One region of the Xenorhabdus bovienii SS-2004 genome, then DNA from elsewhere that is predicted to be linked to it. Evidence: predicted binding sites of a transcription regulator. Region 1 holds the regulator's gene; the other holds the start of a gene.
The links. Region 1 encodes CRP, which controls carbon source genes, mostly activating them, when cyclic AMP is high. Its sites were predicted from a motif close to ATGTGANNNNNNTCACAT; they were not measured.
Positions count from the first base shown of each region.

Region 2: the regulator CRP is predicted to act here: its motif matches at 4,858-4,875, upstream of rbsD (D-ribose pyranase).

Region 1 is NC_013892.1:3,935,172-3,942,261, forward strand. Features, by position in the region: gene XBJ1_RS17445 (YheU family protein) at 69-287, shown strand; gene XBJ1_RS17450 (phosphoribulokinase) at 389-1,258, shown strand; gene crp (cAMP-activated global transcriptional regulator CRP) at 1,820-2,452, shown strand; gene XBJ1_RS22790 (hypothetical protein) at 2,468-2,596, shown strand; gene XBJ1_RS17460 (aminodeoxychorismate synthase component II) at 2,741-3,316, opposite strand; gene ppiA (peptidylprolyl isomerase A) at 3,620-4,186, opposite strand; gene yihA (ribosome biogenesis GTP-binding protein YihA/YsxC) at 4,525-5,148, shown strand; gene XBJ1_RS21930 (hypothetical protein) at 5,230-5,436, shown strand; gene XBJ1_RS17475 (IS110 family transposase) at 5,462-6,466, opposite strand; gene polA (DNA polymerase I) at 7,011-7,090, opposite strand, start outside.
Region 2 is NC_013892.1:37,135-44,224, forward strand. Features, by position in the region: gene asnC (transcriptional regulator AsnC) at 66-527, opposite strand; gene asnA (aspartate--ammonia ligase) at 693-1,685, shown strand; gene viaA (ATPase RavA stimulator ViaA) at 1,719-3,176, opposite strand; gene ravA (ATPase RavA) at 3,181-4,683, opposite strand; gene rbsD (D-ribose pyranase) at 4,966-5,385, shown strand; gene rbsA (ribose ABC transporter ATP-binding protein RbsA) at 5,393-6,898, shown strand; gene rbsC (ribose ABC transporter permease) at 6,917-7,090, shown strand, end outside.

The sequences.
Region 1 (7,090 bases):
ATGAGTGAGCACTTTTCTCCCCTGAGCAGGGCCGCCAATCCCCATTTACAAACTCAGGAGCAACCACAATGATGATCCCGTGGCAACAACTGGCACCCGAAACCCTACTCGATCTGATCGAAAGTTTTGTCTTGCGGGAAGGCACCGATTACGGTGAAGATGAAAAAACGCTGGAGCAAAAAGTACAGGATGTAAAACGTCAGCTTGAACGGGGAGAAGTCCTACTGGTTTGGTCTGAACTGCATGAGACCGTCAATATCATGCCCAAAGAGATGTTTCGCCCTTAGCGCCTTCTTTTTATCAGGCTGTTCCGTTTGCCTTATTTTGCTCTGTATTGCTGATTACGAGAAAGATAGTCCCAACTTTTTTGGATAAGGAGTCTGTTCTTATGTCTGCCAAACACCCTGTCATTGCAATAACGGGTTCTAGCGGAGCCGGAACAACAACGACCAGTGTGGCGTTCCGCAAGATTTTTCAACAACTTGAAGTTACTGCCGCACTCATCGAAGGGGATAGTTTCCACCGTTACACCCGTCCTGAAATGGATGCCGAGATCCGTAAGGCGAAGGAGCAAGGCAGACATGTCAGCTATTTTGGGCCAGAAGCCAATGATTTCAGCATGTTGGAAAAGACATTTTACAACTATGGTGAAACAGGCACTGGCCGCTGCCGGAGATATCTCCACACCTATGATGAAGCCGTGCCTTACAATCAAGTACCGGGTACATTCACGCCGTGGGAATCACTGCCATCAAACACCGATATTCTGTTTTATGAGGGGTTGCATGGTGGCGTTGTTACTCCACAGTATAATGTCGCCAGCTATGTTGATTTGCTGATTGGTGTCGTCCCCATCGTCAACCTTGAGTGGATACAGAAACTTATCCGTGATACCAGCGAACGTGGCCATTCAAGAGAGGCGGTCATGGATTCCGTGGTGCGTTCGATGGATGATTATATCCGCTATATTACGCCACAGTTTTCCCGTACTCATATCAATTTCCAGCGAGTTCCCACCGTTGATACCTCTAACCCTTTCTCCGCCAAGGCTATTCCATCTCTGGATGAAAGTTTTATCGTGATTCGTTTCCGTGGCCTGAAACAAATTGATTTCCCTTATTTACTATCAATGCTTCAGGGATCATTTATTTCCAGTATAAATACCATTGTCGTTCCCGGCGGAAAAGTGGGGCTGGCCATGGAATTAATTATGGCTCCGTGGGTTCAGCAATTACTGGAAGGCAAAAAAATTTCTTGATTTAAACGCAATTTAATTTTTAATTAAACAGGTAACAAAAAATAACGTTGCCTGTTTTACGAAAATAAACATTTCAGTAACAATAAAAACAGATTATAAAGAGAAAATTCAGTAAGGTAAAACGCGTAAAAGCAGTACGATATTTACCAAAGTACCCACAGCCTCTTACACAATAAAAAAGTCATTCAGCCGTTCCCGTCTTTATGTTGTTTCTCCTTTTCCCTTTGGAAATACTGGCATTATTCGATTTCCTATAAGTCGTAGAGCAATAAAGACGACGCTCCAAATAGATTTCTGTTAATCTGGCGGGCTGAAGCGATACAGGGGAAGACAGAAACGTTTTCCTGTGTTACAAACGAGGTTACAAGCGAAGCTGGCAAGATATATAGGTTAAGATTAAGACACCCATATTTTGGTATGATTATAATCTATATAAAATTCCCGCTTGTCAGTTTTTCAGCAAGTTAATATGTTAAACTATTGACTTTATAAAGCCAGCCGGGTGAGGAAAAACTGTTCCTCACGTCATCAAGGCGGAAATAACAACAGAGGATAAAGCGAATGGTTCTCGGCAAGCCACAAACAGACCCTACTCTTGAATGGTTTTTGTCACACTGCCATATTCACAAATATCCATCCAAGAGCACGCTTATTCATCAAGGCGAGAAAGCAGAAACGCTTTACTATATTGTTAAAGGTTCAGTCGCTGTTCTAATAAAAGATGAAGAAGGCAAAGAAATGATTCTCTCTTATTTAAATCAGGGAGATTTCATTGGTGAACTTGGATTGTTCGAAGAAGGAAAGCTGCGTACTGCATGGGTACGAGCTAAAAGTGCCTGTGAAGTCGCTGAAATTTCCTACAAGAAATTTCGCCAGCTCATTCAGGTCAATCCTGATATTCTGATGCGTCTATCCTCTCAGATGGCAAGACGCTTACAAACAACCTCAGAAAAAGTCGGTAATCTGGCATTTCTGGATGTCACAGGTCGTATTGCCAAGACGTTAATGAATCTGGCCAAACAGCCTGATGCGATGACCCATCCTGATGGTATGCAAATAAAAATTACACGTCAGGAAATTGGCCAGATTGTCGGGTGTTCCCGCGAAACAGTTGGCCGCATTCTCAAGATGTTAGAAGATCAAAACCTGATCTCTGCTCATGGCAAAACCATTGTAGTATATGGAACCCGCTAATTTCTGAAATTACTCTTGAAACTGAGCCAGCGCAACCCTTATCCTGCACTGGCTTTTTTGTTGCTTCCTTTGTCTTATCAGTGCAATGGCAGCATCAAGCCCCGTTACGCCGCTTTCTGTAATACTTCACTGGCCTTGCCCTGATATTCCGCTGGGACAGACGTGATTTCCCCCACCTTATTTTTATATTTGCCATATCACAGTGAAATAATAGTCACCAAATATGAATAAAAAATCACATAAGGGCAAATAAAAAACAGCCGGTGAGGAAAATGCGATGGTATTTGGTTAATATCTGAGAAAATTATTCAACAAATCATGTCCCTGTTCACTGAGAATGCTTTCAGGGTGAAATTGCACACCTTCCAATGGCAAAGTACGGTGACGTATTCCCATAATTTCATCTACATTACCGTTATGCTGACTCCATGCGGTCACTTCAAACGATGCTGGCAGGGTTTCAGCAGCAATCACCAGAGAATGATAACGAGTAACAGTCAGTGGACGGTTCAATCCTTTGAATACTCCTTGTTGATTATGGTGGATCAAGCTGTTTTTTCCGTGCATCACCTCGCGGGCTTTGACCACACTCGCACCAAAAGCCTGCCCAATAGCCTGATGCCCTAGGCACACACCGAGGATTGGCAATTTGCCGGCAAAATGCGCAATGGCCTCTAGTGAAATCCCTGCTTCATTTGGCGTACAAGGCCCCGGCGAAATCACTAAATGTGTGGGCGCCAACTTCTCGATATCTTCAAGCTGTAATTCATCATTACGCTTAACTAAAACATTTGTCCCTAACTCGCAAAAATATTGATATAAATTGAATGTAAAAGAATCGTAGTTATCTATTATTAATAGCATAGGAGTATATCCTATTGATTTTTATAGTTTTATATATTGCCGCTACCCTAGCGGGCATTGTGCATTCTGTATTTCGATAAAATCAGGTAAAGCAGCATCAACAGCAGCGGGACGCTCATCATACCACAGACGTATTTTTAAAATAGTAGGATACAAACAGCAGCATTCACCCGTGGTGAGAGCTTGACGTGAAAAGATAACGCAGGTGAGAGGGGAAGACGGCACTCAAAAAGCGAATGGCACAATATAAATACCGTCTTATTTTCTAGGTTTCAGGCAGGAAAACACTGTTTTCCTATTGAATTAAGGTGCAACTTTGGCAGAAAGGATCACAATCGGTTTCACGGGTACATTTTGATAAGGGCCAACATTTTCTGTCTTGACCTGAGAAATTTTATCAACCACATCCATACCTTTTATGACTTTACCAAAGACAGCATAACCAAAATCACGCTGACCGTGATCAAGGAAGGCGTTATCAGTGACATTAATGAAGAACTGACTGGTTGCACTGTCTTTATCTGCGGTGCGTGCCATCGCTATCGTACCACGCAGATTACGCAAACCATTATCTGCTTCATTTTTGATTGGTGCTTTGGTCACCTTCTGCTTCATATCTTTCGTAAAGCCACCCCCCTGAACCATAAACCCGGGAATGATGCGGTGAAAAATGGTGTTGTTATAAAATCCTTCATTGACATACTCAATGAAATTTTTTGTAGTGATTGGCGCCTTGTTACTATCCAGCGCAAGCTCTATTTCCCCTGCTGATGTTACCAGCTTCACATGAGTTTCGGCAGCCAATGCCGGAGTTGCCATCACACTGATAGCACATGCAGCCATAAGCGACACAAAAATACGTTTAAACATTAATGGTTCCTTTATTTTTGAGGTCAATAACAAAACTCATAACAACAAAACTTATTAAGTGTAATTCCCTATAGAACTAAGTTCCAAAGATTTACCTACATTTACGAGTAAGCAGCTATTTGTTGAGATGAATTCTGTCTGAATAGCTATTATGGTCTCATAACCTGAATTTTGTTTATGTGGGGAATAACGTTATAAATGGCGAGAAATATAGAGTATTCAACCAAAGGGTATACAATACAGATATCGCGCAATTAGTAGTTATACCTGTCCACAAGCCGCTGCTCTAGGTATAATCAGCGCGCTGTTTTCGTGTATTCCTCAGGGAGATAACCATTTTGACCATCAAAAACTACAACTATCACATGACCCACTTTGTCACGAGTGCACCTGACATTCGCCACCTGCCTCAAGATGTGGGTATTGAGGTCGCGTTTGCCGGTCGGTCGAATGCGGGTAAATCCAGCGCCCTGAATGCACTGACTAAACAAAAGAGCCTTGCTCGCACCAGTAAAACCCCGGGGCGTACTCAGCTTATCAACCTGTTCGAAGTGGAAGACGGTATTCGGCTGGTTGACTTACCGGGTTATGGCTACGCTGAAGTGCCAGAAGAGATGAAACGCAAATGGCAGAACGCACTGGGAGAGTATCTCCAGAAACGTGAGTGTCTGCTGGGGTTGGTGGTTTTGATGGATATCCGTCATCCACTGAAAGATCTGGATATGCAGATGATCGAATGGGCAGTCGTGATGCAAGTACCTGTTATGGTTTTGCTGACGAAAGCGGATAAACTGGCATCCGGCGCCCGTAAAAGCCAATTGGCGAAAGTCCGTCAGGAGCTGACTTCTCTGGGTGGCGAGATTCAAATTGAAAATTTCTCTGCCCTGAAAAAAATCGGCATCGACCAACTTGAGCAGAAACTTGACTACTGGTTCAACCAGCCTGCCATTGAGGTGGAGTGAGCTTCACCTACCCCCTAAAGCCGTGCTTCGCGCATAAAAATCTATGGTCCCCACCTTTTTTGCAACACTGATTTTTGATTGATGTTGGCTTGCTTAAATCTATCCGGCGTCACTATGGGCAGGGATGCCCGCGCCTCGATGAGTTCCGCACCTGATAAGCCTAAAAAACCGCACGGCTTCAGAGAGCCATTTTTTATGTCAGGATTCCATCAGGTCGATAAGCCGTTCATGTCATCAATAATCAGTCTTCGCAAAACCAGATTGGGAACTGCTTTAATTAACGATTAACCTGCCAGTCAGACTGGCGTCGTCGTTACCTTTCGAACACAGTTTGCCGTGTTGTGATTGCCCAGGCTATCCGGGCTAATTTGTTGGCCAGCGCACAGGCCACAACATTTGAGTGTTTTCGCTCAAGCTGAGCCTTTACCCATTCAGCCAGCCTTCCTGACTGATAATCGATTCTCTGGATAAAGACTCTGGCGCACTGGACAAGTAACCGTCGCAGATTTTTGTCTCCGCGTTTACTTATCCCTAAAAGCGTATTTTTGCCACCCGTGCTGTACTGGCGTGGTACCAGACCGGTTGAAGCAGCAAAATCCCGGCTACAGCCATACTGCTTACCATCGCCCAGCTGCGATGATAAGACGCTGGCAGTTATCGGACCCACGCCCGGTATTGTCTGAAGACGCTGTCCTGTTTCATCACGTCTCAGCTCCTGCTCCAGTGCCGTCTCAAGCTCGGTGAGCTGTTCGACAAGATAAAGATAATGGGCATGTAAGCGCATCAGCAACTGTGCCAGATAGGGAGGAAGTTCGTTCTCTGCCAAGACGGTTGAAAGTCTTTTTATCACGGCGGTTCCGATCGGCATACTGATGCCAAATTCCAGTAAAAAAGCGTGCATCTGATTAGTGGTTTTAACCCTGTCTCTGACCAGTGATTCTCTGACCCGATGCAGGGCGCGCATAGCTTGTTGCGCCTCTGTTCGTGGTTGCACAAATCGCATGGAGGGACGAGATGCAGCTTCGCATATGGCTTCAGCATCCACAAAATCGTTCTTGTTGCTCTTTACAAAAGGACGAACAAATTGTGGAGAAATCAGCTTCGCTTCGTGACCAAAAGCAGCGATCCGGCGAGCCATAAAGTGAGCACCGGCGCAGGCTTCCATTACAACAGTCGCTGATGGCGATCCCGCTAAAAACTCCATCAGTCTGGCGCGGGTAAATTTTTTACGCAGCAGGGCCTTTCCTGATTTGTCCTGACAGTGAACGTGGAAAGAATGTTTGCCGAGATCAATACCAATAAGCGTAACGTTTTGCATGATGGTCTTCTCCTGAAAGAAACACCCTGCCAGCATACCGCTCACAGGGTGGTGGGGACCATCTCATTAAACGCCCCAGTCAAAAGAAATGACTGGGGCAGCTAATATTCAGCTAAATCCGATTACGTGAAGTAAAAGGTCTGAAAGATAGAACATCTTACCTCTGTACCCTACGCGAATAACTCTACCCTATTTTTTTCACTAGAAAAAGATTTTTTTTGTAATTAATTTTCATATGATACTGCGATTCAGTCGCAATTATTTCGCTAAATCGGGTCATTACATCATTTTTTATGTAGTTTAATTACATATTTGTGAGATCTAGATCTAATCTCAAACCTAAGCTAAATTCTTGTTACAAGCCCTTTCGCGGCATTATGCGGATAATTTCAGGTCGTTAAATAAACAGTCATTCCATCAAAATACCTCAATAAAAAATTATCCCCATAAAATTCTGCACCATAACAAAAAAGCCACTTTTTTTGCGGCTATTTTGTTTACTTTTCAGATTTTTGACTGAAAAGTGGCTGTTTTCATCCGTTAATCAGTGAGCTTGATCCCAGTTGATCCCAATTCCCACATCCACTTTTAACGGCACATCAAGCTGCATACTTTTTTCCATCA
Region 2 (7,090 bases), 330 kb from region 1:
TATTGTACGCTGTGAGTCTACTGGGATCTACCTGTGGATAATATGGTTATAAACCATTTCCTGTTTCAAGGCTTGATTGTTCTTATGATTGGGTTTTGCAGGGAGATCAGGGTTTCTGTTGACTGTATTTCATCGATTGTCTGGATCTTGTTGATAAGTACATCTTGAAGCGATTCGATGGAGCGGCACATAACTTTAGTGAAAATGCTGTAATGCCCTGTGGTGTAATAGACTTCAACCACTTCATCAAGCATGTCGAGTTTTTTCAATGCGGCCGGATAGTCTTTGGCGCTTTTTAAAATGATGCCGATAAAGCAACACACATCAAACCCCAGTTGTTTGGCACTGATATCAACACGAGTACCTGTAATGATCCCTGCCTGCTTCATTTTTTCCACACGAACGTGAATTGTACCCGGGCTGACAGCGAATTTTTTGGCTAATTCTGCATAAGGTGTCCGTGCGTTATCCATTAAAGCGTGAAGAATGTCACGGTCTAAATTATCGATCTGATAAATTTCTGCCATTTTCAACCCCTATTTTTGAATAATATTCAGTTTTATGGTGTAAAAATTATTGTTTATAAATATTACTCGATATTTTTATTATCAGATATTGAATTTATACCTCATTCTGTTGCTTAATCTATATCAACAGGACATAGGGTCACTAAAAATTTTGAGAGCAGCGCCATGAAAACATCCTTTATTGAAAAACAGCAGCAGATTAGTTTTGTGAAATCATACTTTTCCCGTCTGCTAGAGAAGCAACTCGGTTTAATCGAAGTTCAGGGACCCATTCTGAGCCGTCTTGGTGATGGTACTCAGGACAACTTGTCTGGCCATGAAAAAGCGGTACAGGTAAAAGTTAAAACATTGCCAGATGCAACGTTTGAGGTGGTTCATTCTCTAGCTAAATGGAAGCGCAAGACATTAGGTCGCTTTGGTTTTCAAGCTGAACAAGGATTGTATACCCACATGAAGGCTCTGCGTCCTGATGAGGATCGCCTGACTCCTATCCACTCTGTCTTTGTTGATCAGTGGGATTGGGAAAAAGTGATGGGTGAAGGTCACCGCTCACTCGGTTATTTAAAACAGACAGTAGGTAAAATCTACGAAGCGATAAAAGAAACACAAAAAGCAGTAAGTAAGGAATTTGGTCTGGCACCGTTCCTGCCAGATCAAATTCACTTTCTTCACAGTGAAGAGCTTCTGAAACGTTACCCTGATCTGGATGCTAAAAGTCGTGAGCGTGAGGCCGCCAAAGAGTTTGGTGCGATTTTCTTGATGGGAATTGGCGGTAAGTTGTCTGATGGTCAGGCACATGATGTTCGTGCACCGGATTATGACGACTGGACAACGCCAAACAGCGATGGCCTCTTCGGCCTGAACGGTGACATTATTGTCTGGAACCCCGTATTGCAAGATGCTTTTGAAATTTCGTCAATGGGTATCCGTGTTGATGCAGAAGCACTGCAACGTCAGCTCGAGCTAACTTGTGATGAAGATCGACTGCAATATGACTGGCATCAGGCCTTGGTCAAAGGAGATATGCCACAATCCATCGGTGGAGGCATTGGTCAATCACGTTTGGTGATGCTGCTGCTGCAAATGGCGCATATTGGTCAGGTTCAGTGTGGTGTCTGGTCACCCGAAATTATCGAATCTGTTGAAGGTGTACTGTAAGGATTGACTGCGAAGGGATCTGAGAGTAGTGACTCAGTGTCGCCATCTTCGCAGTAAACGGCTTGTAACTCCGGTATCAAAGTGCCAGATATGATCGAATATCTGCATGATACCGGGCTTTCCATAATGGGACAGGGAAACTGCATGGAAGCGGTGTTGTTGGCGTTGTTGCAGGTTTTGTATCTGATGGATTAGAACGTCTGGTAACCGCTGGGCAATGAAATCTGAAATAACAACAGCGTCGGCATCTTTCCAGATACTTTCTTGCATTTTCTCAATGATGGCATTCAGGCAGAATGCCAGATCGGTTCCTCCTTTGAAAGTTTGCCCCAAAAAATGTACCGCCTGTGTTAGCCCATCTTGTGATGTTAAGTCATAGTGAATGAGTTCTGTGGAAAATAATATGATGTGACAGTGACGATTATCTGCCAGAGCAATACGCATCAGTGCCAGACAAAATGCCTTTGCACAATGCTCATTGAACCCGCCCATTGATCCGGAAGTATCCACGCACACAATAAATGGTCCTCGGGGCTGTTCTGCATGATCATGGTGAGTCATCGGCTTCAATATGTTTCTTGGCTGCCAGTTGTCCCCTTGTAGCCGGTAGATCAGTAATTTTTTATCTACCAACCGCCGATAAAATTCGTACTCCAGCTCTTCAATTCCCAGCATGGCCAGTTCTGTGGGTAAAAGTCTCTGGATATCGTCACCTTGTTGGATACCGCTGACTTGCTCTGGCACGGTATCTGGTATTCGCTCTATTTGGGTGAATGGTTCAAGGGTGTTGCTATCTTCAGGAATTGATTTAGCCGCTTGGCTGCGGCCGAGTAATTGTGCCAGTTTTTCCAGTTCAGGCTGCTGTTTGAGAAATTGAGCATATTGGGTGAATAATGCGGTATTGTGCGACGTCAGGTGAAGTCGGCCTTTGCTCATGTCCCATAATCGCCCTGCGGCGCGATCATTTTCATCGAATATCGGATCGAGATTGCCACTGAGATCTAATCGCTTTTGGATCTCTGCCAATAATTGTTCTTTTTCCTGTTCCAGCAATTGCTTGTGAAAGGTTGTTACTTGTAGGATCAGGCTGGTACGCCAGTGTTGAATAAACAGGATTTGTCCTGCGTGAGTGTGTTCAGATAACGCTTCTCGCAATGTGTGGGCGTCATGGGTAAAAGGAGATTTGATCTGTTCAAGCTTATCTGCGAGATCAGGGAGTTGTTGATAAAATTTTGTCGTATTCGCTGTTAGTAATTGCTGGTATAACTGAAATTCTTCAGCTAGGGAGGCAGGAATGAGTGTATCTTTTATTCTTTGTTGTAGTGTTTGCTGCCATGCAGGTACATCTTTCAATAATGCGCGCTTGAACCTAGGGTATTTTTCAAAAAAAATGGTCAATTGAGGGGCACTTAACAGTGCTAAAATGATCTCCTCGATCAGTTCACCTTCATTGATCGAGAGTAAAAGATCGAGCGTTGTCAGAGTTAACATGTCATTACCTCATTTTTGATCTCAATTGTTTCAACTTTTCGATCAATTGCAGAAAACTTTGTTCAATGTTGGCAATCCAATGTTCTTCAATAAATAAACAAGGTTGATGCTGACCGAACAATTGGCGCTGATGCTGGATGGCATCACTAATAGATATCAGCTTTTCATTCCACTCGTTATTTGTTTTTTCTGTTGTTAGTTGCTTTGCTTCCGCTTGGCAGAGAATGGCTCTGTTACGGCTCATATCCAGCACTTCCAATTGATGTTTTTCGTTGATCTCGGCCGAAATTTTCAGTGGAAAACCAATGCCATTTAAGCGAGCAAGCAATTCTCCATTGCTATTTTTGAGCACGTTTTCCAGTACTTTACTATCTATTTCAATGAAATTAACTTCAATATCATGCAGATGTAATGCGGGATACAGAAATAGAATCAGTTTTTCATCATTGATAGTCTTGGGAAGTGAGTAGTGGATCTTGCGGCCGAAAAGTGATGAATTCGTGGTTAATTGTAAGGGATGGAGGTGAGTTTCATCTCGGCTGGTTTGTATCCATTGTTGGTATACTCCATCCATTTTCTGTAGCAGGAAACTCTGTTGATAGGCTTGTTCTGTCAGCAAATCATGAAGGAATTGCGGCAGAAGCTTTAAGGCATTCAGGTCGTGCCACAGGCAGTCTTTCAATAGCACCAAATCTAACGGAGATATGGCATTTTTCCCACTGAAGAATGCACTGGCCTGCAATAAGCGGATGGCTTTTTTCCAGCGGCGATCTGAAACGTGAGGGAGATTTTCAGAGGCATTCAGTAGCTGGCGTAGCTGATAAATCAGCTCGAAAATGTAGTCTGGCAGGGAGACGTGTTTAATCTTACATTGCCATTGATGAAATTCCTCATCTGTGATTTGGAAATGGGTAGGTACAGGATTGTCATTTTCATTGTTTCGATCAGTCAGTAAGGCACGAAAATTCTTCTTTTCCTGAATATTGTTCAGCCAGATTCGGATCAACATACGATCGTAGAGGGCTTCCAGGCTGCTATCAGCATCGGGCAGCTCGTTGGATGCCGTGACCAGTAACCGCATCGGCAGGTTTTCTTCTTGGTTGCCATTTCTAAATTTCTTTTCATTAATTGCGGTCAGCAGAGTATTCAAAATAGCGGGGCCTGCTTTCCAGATTTCATCCAGAAAAACAATTTCCGCTTCTGGCAAATAGCCTTCTGTCAGGCGCTGATAACGGCCTTCATCTTTGAGTGCTTGAATGGAAAGTGGGCCGAAGATCTCTTCTGGTGTGGAAAAGCGTGTCATCAAGTACTCAAAAGCGTGAGCATTTTGAAACGAAAATTTTAACCGGCGTGCGATCAGGCTCTTCGCGATCCCCGGTGGTCCCAGGAGAAAAACACTCTCTCCACATAAGGCGGCCAGAAGACAGAGACGGATGGTTTGCCGTCTTTCATATAATCCGATTTCTAGGTACTGACTTAACTGGGATATTTTCTCGACCAATTGCATCTTATTTACACCATGGTTCGAATAGTTACCTTCATTTATTTATAGATAAAATTCAATCTATGCAAAGATTTTGGTGATTATTTATTGATTCCCAGTAGTGTGTTTGAAAAATCGATTCAGTATAACTTATTCAATAAGTTATACTTTTTTATTTATTACCCTGTTTATTAAACGTTTTAATCATGATCACATTTTCATATCAAGCATGTTGTCTTTGATATAGGGATTTATATGATGGCGGTTTAGCGAAACGTTTCGCTTTCGCTAGGGAGTTAATAAAAAATGAAAAAAGGCGTTTTATTGCATTCTGATATTTCTGCCGTTATTTCTCGTTTGGGCCACACTGATCAGATCACGATCAGTGATGCGGGGCTACCTATCCCGTTGTCCACTCAGCGAATTGATTTAGCGTTAACCCAGGGAATACCCGATTTGATGTCTGTGTTTGATGTGGTTGTGCAGGAAGTGCAGGTTGAAGCGGCCATTTTGGCTACGGAGATGATTGATCACAACCCTCAGATACATGAACAAATCATCAAGCGCATTGCTGAACTCGAAACAAAACAGGGAAATGCAATCGCGATAGAGTATGTGAATCATAACATTCTGAAAGAGAAGACAGAAAAGAGCAAAGCGATTATCCGTACTGGGGAATGTTCTCCTTATGCCAATATCCTCCTTTGTTCAGGCGTAACTTTCTGAGGGTATGATGGAGCCATTGCTGGAGTTAAAAGAGATTGATAAGGCTTTCCCTGGGGTAAAGGCGTTGTCGGGTGCGGCCCTTCGCGTTTATCCCGGAAAAGTTATGGCGCTGGTTGGCGAAAATGGTGCCGGTAAGTCCACGATGATGAAAGTCTTGACCGGCATCTATACCAAAGATGCCGGTTCAATTCATTATCTTGGGAAAAATGTGGTTTTCTCCGACCCTAAATCTTCCCAAGAAGCTGGGATTGGCATTATTCATCAAGAATTAAATCTTATCCCCCAACTGACGATCGCAGAAAATATTTTTCTTGGACGTGAGTTCGTCAATAAACTGGGTATCATCAATTGGCAAAAAATGTATGAAGAGGCCGATAATCTGCTGAAGCGTTTGAATATTCGTTATAGCAGCCGTCGACTGGTTTCTGAATTGTCCATTGGCGATCAGCAAATGGTGGAAATTGCCAAGGTGCTGAGTTTCCAATCCAAAGTCATTATAATGGATGAGCCAACGGATGCCTTGACCGATACCGAAACTGAATCGCTGTTTCATGTTATACGGGAGCTGAAAGCTCAAGATTGCGGCATTGTCTACATTTCCCATCGCCTGAAAGAAATCTTTGAAATTTGTGATGACGTGACGGTATTTCGTGATGGGCAATTTATTGGTGAACAGCCGGTTGCTGCTCTACAAGAAGATACGTTGATCGAAATGATGGTGGGACGCAAGCTGGAAGATCAATACCCGCGTCTGGATCTTCCGCGTGGGGGAAAACGACTGGAGATTGAAAATCTGTCTGGATCAGGGATCAAAAATGTCAGCTTCTCTCTGTTTGGTGGCGAGATTCTGGGAATATCCGGTTTAATGGGAGCTGGTCGTACTGAATTGATGAAGATGATCTACGGAGCATTGCCGAAAACCAAAGGCAGGATCTTGCTGGATGGAAAATCTCTGACTATTCGCAACCCACAGGATGGGCTGGCTAACGGCATTGTCTATATTTCGGAAGATCGTAAACGTGATGGCTTGGTGTTGGGAATGTCGGTCAAAGAAAATATGTCCCTCACAGCGTTACGTTATTTCAGTCAAAAACCCTATCGTTTGAATCATTCCGCAGAACAAAAAACCGTAACTGACTTCATCAAATTATTCAATATCAAAACTCCCTCAATGGAACAATCGATTGGCTTGCTTTCTGGCGGTAACCAGCAAAAAGTGGCGATTGCTCGTGGTCTGATGACTCGCCCGAAGGTATTGATTCTGGTTGAGCCAACCCGAGGAGTGGATGTCGGTGCGAAGAAAGAGATCTATCAGTTGATCAATCAGTTCAAAAAAGAAGGTTTGAGCATTATTTTGGTCTCGTCTGAGATGCCGGAAGTCATGGGAATGAGTGATCGTATTCTGGTGATGCATGAAGGTGGCATAAGTGGTGAGTTCAGTGCGGATAATGCCTCTCAGGAAGCGCTGATGGTCGCTGCTGTCGGCAAACAATACGGTGCAGTTGAAAGGTAATGATCAAGGATAAGAGATATGAATTTTAACACAGCAGCAACCTCCAGATATTGGCTCACGAAAGCCTGGTTGATGGAGCAGAAGTCACTGATTGCACTATTGATTCTGATTGTTGTCGTTTCCTTCTTCAGCCCCAATTTTTTCACACTGAATAACCTGTTTAATATCCTCCAGCAAACTTCTGTTAACGCT